2 regions of the Streptomyces sp. NPDC126499 genome follow, and region 1 is predicted to be linked to the other one. Evidence: riboswitches for the same ligand, from Rfam matches in the RefSeq annotation. Region 1 holds a riboswitch; the other holds the start of a gene.

Region 1 (5,008 bases):
GCCGCTTGGTGCGCTCGGCGCGGTCCGGGGCGGGCATCGAGAGGGCCTCGTGGAGGGCCTCCGCGGTCTCGGTCACGTCGAAGGGGTTCACCGTCAACGCGTCGGCCCGCAGCTCCTCGTACGCCCCCGCCTCCCGGGACAGCACCAGCGCGCAGCCCTCCTCGGAGACGGCGGGGATCTCCTTGGCGACCAGGTTCATGCCGTCCCTGACCGGGTTGACGAGGGCCACGTCGGCCATCCGGTACGCGGCCAGGGAGCGGGTGAAGTCGTCCTGCACGGAAACCAGGACGGGCTGCCAGTCCGCCGTGCCGAACTCCTCGTTGATCCGCTCCGCGAGCGCGGTCACCGCCGCCGTGTAGGAGCGGTAGCTCTCCAGGTCCTGGCGGGAGGGGTACGCGGAGGCGAGGTGGACGACCCGGCCGCGCCACTGGGGGCGGTCGGTCAGGAGCTCCCGGTAGGCGAGCAGGCCGCGCAGGATGTTCTTGGACAGCTCGGTCCGGTCGACCCGGACGATCGTCTTCCGGTCACCCACCTCGGCGCGCAGGGCCGCGAGCCGCTCGTCGACCTCAGGCCGGTGGGCCAGCGCCCGCAGCTCGTCGCCGTCGACGCCGAGCGGATGGACCGACACCCGGGAGCCGCCGGCCGAGCGCGCGACCTGCGGGTCGGCCCGGAAGGCCTCCGCCCAGGCCGTGGTGTGGAAACCGATCCCGTCCGCCCCGAGCATGCCCTCCACCAGCTCCTCGTGGATGTCGTCCGGCAGCATCGCCAGATAGGCGGGGGAGGCCCACGGGGTGTGGGTGAAGTGCGCGATCCGCAGGTCGGGCCGCAGCGCGCGCAGCTGCCCCGGCACGAGCGCCAGGTGGTAGTCCTGCACCAGGACCGCCGCGCCCTCGTCCGCCGCCTCGGCGAGGGCCTCGGCGAAGGCGCGGTTGTAGGCGCGGTAGGAGTCCCAGCGGCGCCGGAAGGCCGCGTCGAAGACGGGCTCGCGCGGGATGTCGTACAGGTGGTGGTGGAGGAACCACAGCACCGAGTTCGCGATGCCGTTGTACGCGTCGGCGTACACGTCCGGGTCGATGTCCAGCATCCGCACGCCCGGCTCGGCGATCCCGCGCCGCACCGCCTCCCGGTCGCCGTCGCCGAGGGCCGCGCACACCCACAGGCCGTCGCCCGCGGAGTCCTCCGAAAAGACGGCGCTGAGGCCGGAGACGAGCCCGCCACCGCCCCGCCGGGTGTCAAGACCACCGTCGTCCCGCAGGGTGTACGAGACCGGGCCGCGGTTCGATGCAACGAGCACTGAAGCCATATGGCGAACCTAGCCCGTCCGGTAAACGCTCAAACGTGCGGATTCGAGCCAGGCTCGGTGTTCCCCGGCGGCTCCCGGTGGATCCGCAGGGCCGCCCTGGCCACCACGCCGGTCGCCGCGAGCGCCAGGCCGAGACCACCGAGCAGCCACAGCCGCTCCTCGGCCGTCCGGCCCGGCCCCGGCCTGTCAGGATCCCGCGCCGCGGCCAGATCCATGGCCGGGTGGAGGGCCAAGGTCGGTGCCCGGTCCAGGGCCGCGGCGGGCGCGGCCCCCGCCAGGAAGAGAGGTCCGGCGCCGAGGCCGAGGACTGCCAGCAGGATTCCCGTTCCGTGTCTCCACCGCATGAAACGGAAATCTAGGCAGAAAGGATGATCATTCGGTGCTACGCCACGCGGCGGCGGCCAGGCGTCGGCGGCGGCCAGGCGTCGCCGGCCACGCGGCGGCGGTCACCCGGGCACGACCACGGAGTGGCGGCCACGCGGCGAGCGCCACCCGGCCACGGCTAGGCCACGCGCCGGCGCGCGTACTCCGCGATCTCCGCCATCGGCGGCCGCTCCTCCGTGTCCACCGCGTACGTACGGGGCGCGAAACCGCCCTCGTCGCTCCGCTCGAACTGGGTCAGCCGCGGCCGCACCAGATGACCGCGGGAGAGCCGCAGCTGCGCCGTCCGGTAGATCGCCGCCGCCATCCGGCCGAGCGCCTGGCCGTCCTGGTGCCGGTGCTTGCGCACCCCCACGTCCACCTGTGCGAGCGCGTCCAGGCCCACCGTGTGCAGCGCGTCCACGAGCAGGCCCAGCTCCACCCCGTAACCGACCGGGAACGGCAGCCGTTCGAGCAGTGAGCGGCGTGCCGCGTACTCGCCGCCGAGCGGCTGTACGAAACCGGCCAGCTGCGGCCAGTGCAGATTGAGCAGCGGCCGGGCCACCAGCTCCGTCACCCGGCCGCCCTGGCCGGGAGTGCCGCCCAGCGGGCGGTCGTACATCGCCTTCACGAAGTCCACGTCCGGGTCGGTGAGCAGCGGGCCGACGATCCCCGAGACGAAGTCCGCCGAGAAGTCCCTCAGGTCGGCGTCGACGAAGCAGACCACGTCCCCGCTGGTCGCCATCAGCGAGCGCCACAGCACCTCGCCCTTGCCCGGCACCGCCGGTATCCGCGGCAGTATCGCGTCCCGCGCCACCACCCGCGCCCCGGCCGCCGCGGCCACCTCCGCCGTACGGTCCGTGGAGCCCGAGTCGATCACCACCAGCTCGTCCACCAGCGGCACCGCGTCCGTCATCAGCTCGCGGCGGATCACGGAGACGATCGCGCCGACCGTCGCCTCCTCGTTCAGCGCCGGCAGCACCACGCTCACCCTCGTCCCCCGCTTGGCGGCGAGGATCCGCTCCAGCGGACGGTCGGCCACCGACCAGGACCGCCGGGCCAGCCAGCGCTCCACTTCTTCCAGCAACGTGATCTCCATCTCGCGGATCGGACGACCGTCTCCACCTCGGAAGGCTTCGGTTACAGTCTTGAACAACGCGGATGCCCGATGCATGTCGGGGTGCCGACCGCGTTCCACAATCGAATACCGCTCATCCAGAGGGGCAGAGGGATACGGCCCGTTGAAGCCCCGGCAACCCTCCAGTCGGTTTGTCTCGCCCACCCGTCTCCGGCCACCACCCCAGGTGGAGCCCTGACGGGCGCTGCTTATATGCGCGAGGCCCCCGACTAGGGAAGGTGCCAAATCCGTCTCGTGGCGAAATGCGTCATGAGGAAGATGAGGAGAAAGGGCCTCGCCTCCATGGCTGTACAGACGGTTGCAACCACCGCTTCCCCCCGGACCCCGGTCGACCTCGGTCCCGCGTCCGGACTCTCCTGCCGCGAATGCGGTGAGACCTTCCCGCTCGGCCCGATCTTCGCCTGTGAGCTGTGTTTCGGTCCGCTCGAAGTCGCGTACGACCTGCCCACCGGTGACCCCGAGGCCCTGCGCAAGCGGATCGAGGCCGGCCCCGCCAACATCTGGCGCTACGCCCCGCTGCTGCCCGTCCCCGCCGACGTCGCCGACAAGCCGAACCTGAACCCCGGCTGGACCAAGCTCGTCCAGGCCGACAACCTGGCCCGCGAGATCGGCGTCGAGCCGGGCAAGCTGTTCGTCAAGGACGACTCCGGCAACCCGACCCACTCCTTCAAGGACCGGGTCGTCGCCCAGGCCATCGAGGCCGCCCGCGCCTTCGGCTTCACCACCCTCTCCTGCTCCTCCACCGGCAACCTGGCCGGCGCCGTCGGCGCCGCCGCCGCCCGGGCCGGCTTCCGCTCCTGCGTGTTCATCCCGCACGACCTGGAGCAGGGCAAGGTCGTCATGGCCGGTGTCTACGGCGGTGACCTCGTCGCCATCGAGGGCAACTACGACGACGTCAACCGCTTCTGCTCGGAGCTCATCGGCGACCCGCTCGGCGAGGGCTGGGGCTTCGTCAACGTCAACCTGCGCCCGTACTACGGCGAGGGCTCGAAGACGCTGGCGTACGAGATCTGCGAGCAGCTCGGCTGGGTCATCCCGGACCAGCTGGTCATCCCGATCGCCTCCGGCTCGCAGCTGACGAAGATCGACAAGGGTCTGCAGGAGCTGATCAAGCTCGGTCTGGTCGAGGACAAGCCGTACAAGATCTTCGGCGCCCAGGCCGAGGGCTGCTCCCCGGTCTCCGCCGCCTTCAAGGCCGGCCACGACGTGGTCCGCCCGCAGAAGCCGAACACCATCGCCAAGTCGCTCGCCATCGGCAACCCGGCGGACGGCCCGTACGTGCTCGACATCGCCCGCCGCACCGGCGGCGCCGTGGAGGACGTCAACGACGAGCAGGTCGTGGACGCGATCAAGGTCCTGGCCCGCACCGAGGGCATCTTCGCCGAGACCGCGGGCGGCGTGACCGTCGGCGTGACCCGGAAGCTCGTCGAGGCCGGTCTCATCGACCCCTCGCTCACCACCGTCGTCCTCAACACCGGCGACGGACTCAAGACCCTGGACGCGGTGGCCGACACCTCCCAGGCGACCGCCACCATCCGCCCGAGCCTCGACGCGTTCCGCGACGCCGGCCTGGCCCACTGAGACCCGCCCTAGCGCGCCGAAAGGTTACGAAGACATGGCCGTGAACGTCCGCATCCCCACCATCCTCCGCACCTACACGGGCGGCCAGGCCGAGGTGCCCGCCGAGGGCGCCACCCTCGCCGAGGTCATCGCCGACCTGGAGAAGAACCACACCGGCATCGCCGCCCGCGTCCTGGACGACCAGGGCAAGCTGCGCCGCTTCGTCAACGTGTACGTGAACGACGACGACGTGCGCTTCGAGCAGGGCCTGGAGACGGCGACGCCGGACGGAGCGGGCGTGTCGATCATCCCGGCCGTCGCGGGCGGCTGCTGAGTCTCCGCTTTCCCGGTCTTTCCCTGAATTGCCCCTTCCGCTGCCAGAAGCGGAAGGGGCAATTCAGCATGGTTGAGCGCGGTAGAGTTGGGGAAGCCCCCTCAGCTGCGCATGCCAGGCGCATATGAGAATGCGTCCGTGCGCGACAAGATGCAGCCAAAGTGCCCGTGCCTTGTGCACCATCTGCGCGCTTTGCCGGGCCCGACTTGCCCCGGAATTCCACATATTCTCCGCAATCCGCCTTTCCGGCGTGCCCAGAATTCTCGTCGGATTGACCTGTTGCAGAGGGCAGTTGGGCAGATACATTCAGCCG
Region 2 (5,008 bases), on a different contig from region 1:
TAGGTCCACCGGGCGCCGTCACGCACCAGCTCCTTCACCGCGCCGACGAACCGCTCCACGTGCTCGTCGGGAGTGCCCGCGCCGAAGCTCACCCGGATGGCGTTCAGCGACCTCTCGCCGGGGTTCGCCTCCGGGGCGCCGCACGCGCCCGGGTCCTGCGGGTCGCTGCCGAGCAGGGTGCGCACCAGCGGGTGGGCGCAGAACAGGCCGTCGCGGACGCCGATGCCGTACTCGGCGGAGAGCGCGGCGGCGAAGTGGGAGCTGTTCCAGCCCTCCACGACGAAGGAGATGACGCCGACCCGGGGGGCGTCGTCGCCGAAGAGCGAGAGGACCCGCACCTCGGGCACCTCGGCCAGGCCCTCGCGGACCTTCGCGATGAGGTGCCGCTCGCGGGCGACGAGCCGGTCGAAGCCGGCCTCGGTGAGCGCCTTGCAGGCGGAGGCGATGGAGTAGACGCCGATGACGTTGGGCGATCCGGCCTCGTGCCGGGCCGCGGTGGTGTGCCACTCCACGTCCACACCGCCGTCGGCCCGGCGCGCGACCGTACGGGAGGCGCCGCCGCCCGCGAGGTACGGCTCGGCGTCCCGCAGCCAGTCCGCCCGGCCGGCGAGGACGCCGGAGCCGAACGGCGCGTACAGCTTGTGCCCGGAGAAGGCGACCCAGTCGACGTCCGACTCCCGTACGGAGACGGGGTGGTGGGGCGCCAGCTGGGCGGCGTCGAGGACGATCCGGGCGCCGTGCGCGTGCGCGGCGGCGGCCAGTTCCCTCACCGGCCACAGCTCACCGGTCACGTTGGAGGCGCCGGTGACGCAGACCAGGGCCGGGCCGTAGGGGTCGCGTGCGGCGAGCGCGCGCTCCAGGATCTCGACGGCCCGGGCCGGGGTGCGCGGCGCGTCGAGGTAGGTCACGTGGGCGTCGCCCCAGGGCAGGAGGGACGCGTGGTGCTCGGTCTCGAAGACGAAGACCTGGCAGTCGGCGGGGAGCGCCCGGGCGAGCAGGTTGAGCGAGTCGGTGGTGGAGCGGGTGAAGACCACCTGGTCGTCGGGGCGGCAGTCGAGGAACTCGGCGACGGTGGCCCGGCTGTTCTCGAAGAGGTCGGTGGAGAGCTGGGAGAGGTATCCGGCACCGCGGTGGACGCTGCCGTAGTACGGGGCGTACGCGGCGACGTCGTCCCACACGCGCTGAAGGGCCGGGGCGCTGGCCGCGTAGTCGAGCGCCGCGTAGGTGACCTCGCCTCCGGTGACGAGCGGGACGGTGACGTCCCGGCCCAGAACGGGCAGAGGGGCACAAACGGACTGGTCGGCGGCAGCGGTGATCACGGACATGGCGAACTCCCGTACAAGGCAGGCGAATTCAGCGCCTCGACGCGACGGGGGCACGCGGCCGCGGAGGCACGGAAAAGGAAAAAGGGGGTGACGAAGAAGGGGCTTCGAGGCCCTAGCGCATTCGCTTGCTCACGAGACTGCTCCCTTGAGGACCAAGGACCCCAGGGTTCGCAGGGGTCCGCGCTTGCCGCGGACCTTTCTGTCCACGGCCTGGTCTTCACCCGGGGCACCCCGCCACGGACGGAGGGTTGCCGGACAGCCGGCCGGGGCCTTGATGGCTGTCACTCATGACCTGTTCAGAAGCTATGCCACGTGATCGTCGGCGCGCAACCCCGTCCGTATTCCGGACGGGGTTGCGCACCCGACGGCTACGCGTTGCTGACGGCGATCCACCGCTCCAGGGCCTGGCGCGCCGCGCCGGAGTCGATGGACTCGGCGGCCTTCTCGATGCCGGCCCGCAGCTGCTCCGCCAGGGTGCCCTCCCCCGGCTCCAGGGCGGTCAGCGCCGCCGCCGAGTTGAGCAGCACCGCGTCACGGACCGGACCGGTCTCGCCGGCCAGCAGCCGCCGGGCGACGTCGGCGTTGTACGAGGCGTCGGCGCCGCGCAGGGCCTCCACCGGCACCAGGTCGATGCCGACGTCCCTGGGGTCGAAGCGCTCCTCGCGTACGGTGCCGTCCCGGACGATCCAGACCCGCGAGGTGGCCGTGGTGGTCAGCTCGTCCAGGCCGTCGTCGCCCCGGAAGACCAGCGCGGAGGAGCCGCGCTCGGCGAGCACCCCGGCGACGATCGGGGCCATCCGGGCGTCGGCGACACCGGTGGCCTGGGCCCGGACGCGGGCCGGATTGGTCAGCGGGCCGAGGAAGTTGAACACCGTGCGGATGCCCAGCTCCTTGCGGGCCATCGCCACATGGCGCAGCGCCGGGTGGAACTTCACCGCGAAGCAGAAGGTGATCCCGGCCTCCTCGGCCACCTCCGCGACCCGCTTCGGGCTCAGCTCCAGGTTGACGCCGAGCTTCTCCAGGACGTCGGAGGCGCCGGAGGCCGAGGACGCGGCCCGGTTGCCGTGCTTGACGACCTTGGCACCCGTGCCCGCGACGACGATCGCCGACATGGTGGAGACGTTCACGGTCTTGGCGCCGTCGCCGCCGGTGCCGACGATGTCGACGGTGGCGCCGGGCACCTCGATGGTGTTGGCGTGCTCGTACATGGTCCGGACGAGACCGGTGATCTCCTCCACGGTCTCGCCCTTGGCGCGCAGGGCGACCACGAAGCCGGCGATCTGCGCGTCGGTGGCCTCGCCGCGCAGGATGCGGTCCATGGCCCAGGCCGTGTCCTCGGCGCTCTGGTCGCGGCCGCCGAGCAGACCGTCCAGGACGACGGGCCAGGAGCGGCCCGCCGCGGTCTCGCCTCCAGCGGGGTGCACAGCGCTCATGGTCGCTCCTGATGTGTCCGTACGTATCTCCAAGGCCACCCCCACCCTATCGATCCCCGGGAACGGCAAAGAGCCCCGTCCATCGAATGGACGGGGCTCTCGCCGTGGCGACCTACATCAGGAGGTCAAGGTGATCAGTGGTGGCCGTGGCCGCTCTGGATCTCCTTGTACTCCTCGACGGTGGGCTTGGCGATCTGGTTGTCCGCGCCGTAGTAACCCCGGTTGAGCTTGACCCGGAGCTTCTCCATGCGGCCGATCTTGCGCTCCACGCCGTTCTCGTCGACGGCCGGCGGCAGCTCCGCCGGCGCGTACTGCTCGTGCGCGGTGAGCTTGTGCAGCTCGCCCTGGCTGAGCGGGGTGTGGACCTCGACGAACTCACCGTGCGGCAGGCGCTTGATGATGCCGGACTCGCGACCGTGCAGCACCTTGTCCTTGTCCCGGCGCTGGAGGCCGAGGCAGATCCGCTTGGTGACGATGAACGCGATGACCGGTCCGACGAAGAAGAAGATCCGGACGAACCAGGTGATCGAGTTGATCGACAGGTGGAAGTGCGTGGCCCAGAGGTCGTTGCCACCACCGACGAGCATGATCATGTACGCGGTGATCCAGGCGACACCGAAGGCGGTGCGCGTCGGAGCGTTGCGCGGGCGCTGCGCGATGTGGTGCTCGCGCTTGTCGCCGGTGATCCAGGACTCGATGAACGGGTAGACCGCGATCGCGCCGAGCACCAGCGGGAAGATCACCAGCGGGATGAACACGCCCAGGACCAGGGTGTGGCCCCAGATGTTGATCTCCCAGCCCGGCATGACACGGATCAGACCCTCGGCGAAGCCCATGTACCAGTCGGGCTGGGCGCCGGTGGACACCTGGTCCGGGCGGTACGGGCCGAGGGCCCAGATCGGGTTGATCGAGGCGATCGCCGAGATGATGGCGATGACACCGAAGACCAGGAAGAAGAAGCCTCCGGCCTTGGCCATGTACACCGGCAGCAGCGGCATGCCGACGACGTTCTTGTTGGTGCGGCCGGGGCCCTCGAAGTGCGTGTGCTTGTGCACGAACACCAGGATCAGGTGGGCGACCACCAGGCCGAGCATGATGCCCGGGAGCAGCAGCACGTGCGCCGAGTAGAACCGGGCGACGAAGTCGCCGCCGGGGAACTCGCCGCCGAACAGGAACATCGACAGGTACGTGCCGACGACCGGCACGGACAGGATCGCGCCCTGCATGAAGCGGACACCGGTGCCGGAGAGCAGGTCGTCCGGGAGCGAGTAACCGGTGAAGCCGGTGAACATGCCCAGGAAGAACAGCAGGAAGCCGAACAGCCAGTTGATCTCACGCGGCTTGCGGAACGCGCCGGTGAAGAACACGCGCATCATGTGCACGAACATGCCGGCGAGGAAGATCAGCGCCGCCCAGTGGTGGATCTGCCGGATGAGCAGACCACCGCGCACCTCGAAGGAGATGTGCATGGTCGAGTTGAACGCCTCGGACATCAGCTGTCCCTGGAGCGGGACGTACGGTCCGGTGTACTCCACCTCGTTCATCGACGGGTGGAAGAACATCGTCAGGTAGACGCCCGTCAGGATGATGATGAGGAAGCTGTAGAGGCAGACCTCGCCCAGCATGAAGGACCAGTGGTCCGGGAAGATCTTCCGCATGTTGGCCTTGGCCAGCGTGTAGATCCCCAGGCGGCCGTCGGCCCAGTCGGCGACCCGCTCACCGGCGGGCGCCTTCTTCTGCGTATTGGTCACAGTGCTCATCCGCGCTCCCAGAAGGCAGGGCCGACGGGCTCGTCGAAGTCGCCGAGCGCCTCCAGGAAGCCCTTGTCGTTCACGCCGATCCGCAGCTGCGGGAGGGCGTGGCCGGCCGGGCCGAAGATGACGCGGGCGCCGTCGGACAGGTCGAAGGTGGACTGGTGGCACGGGCAGAGCACGTGGTGCGTCTGCTGCTCGTACAGGGAGATCGGGCAGCCGACGTGGGTGCAGATCTTCGAGAAGGCGACGATGCCGTCGTGCGACCACTCGAGCTCGCGCTTGTCCTTGATGTCCTCCGGCTGGATCCGGACGATCATCAGGGCGGCCTTGGCGATCTCGGTCTGGAAGTGGTGGTCGTGCTCCGAGAGGCCCTCGGGCATCGCGAAGGTCAGCGAACCGACCGCGACGTCCTCGGGACGCAGCGGCTCGTGCGTGTTCATGTTGATGAGCTGCTTGCCCTTGGCCCACATGGTGGTCCGGAGCTTCTTCTCGGGCA

What was found. Region 1 has a riboswitch for S-adenosylmethionine ahead of thrC (threonine synthase). Riboswitches for the same ligand answer to the same signal wherever they lie in the genome.
Region 2: another riboswitch for S-adenosylmethionine. It lies ahead of ABTZ91_RS17250 (aminotransferase class V-fold PLP-dependent enzyme); the one in region 1 lies ahead of thrC (threonine synthase).

What each region holds. Positions count from the first base shown of each region.
Region 1 covers NZ_JBEOUO010000001.1:380,125-385,132, reverse strand. The annotation lists gene ABTZ91_RS01900 (trehalose-6-phosphate synthase) at 1-1,303, opposite strand, end outside; gene ABTZ91_RS01895 (hypothetical protein) at 1,333-1,647, opposite strand; gene ABTZ91_RS01890 (glucosyl-3-phosphoglycerate synthase) at 1,806-2,750, opposite strand; SAM riboswitch class I at 2,872-3,066, shown strand; gene thrC (threonine synthase) at 3,060-4,382, shown strand; gene ABTZ91_RS01880 (MoaD/ThiS family protein) at 4,417-4,695, shown strand.
Region 2 covers NZ_JBEOUO010000010.1:124,651-129,658, reverse strand. The annotation lists gene ABTZ91_RS17250 (aminotransferase class V-fold PLP-dependent enzyme) at 1-1,325, opposite strand, end outside; SAM riboswitch class IV at 1,501-1,618, opposite strand; gene trpD (anthranilate phosphoribosyltransferase) at 1,694-2,758, opposite strand; gene ABTZ91_RS17240 (cytochrome bc complex cytochrome b subunit) at 2,893-4,518, opposite strand; gene ABTZ91_RS17235 (Rieske 2Fe-2S domain-containing protein) at 4,515-5,008, opposite strand, start outside.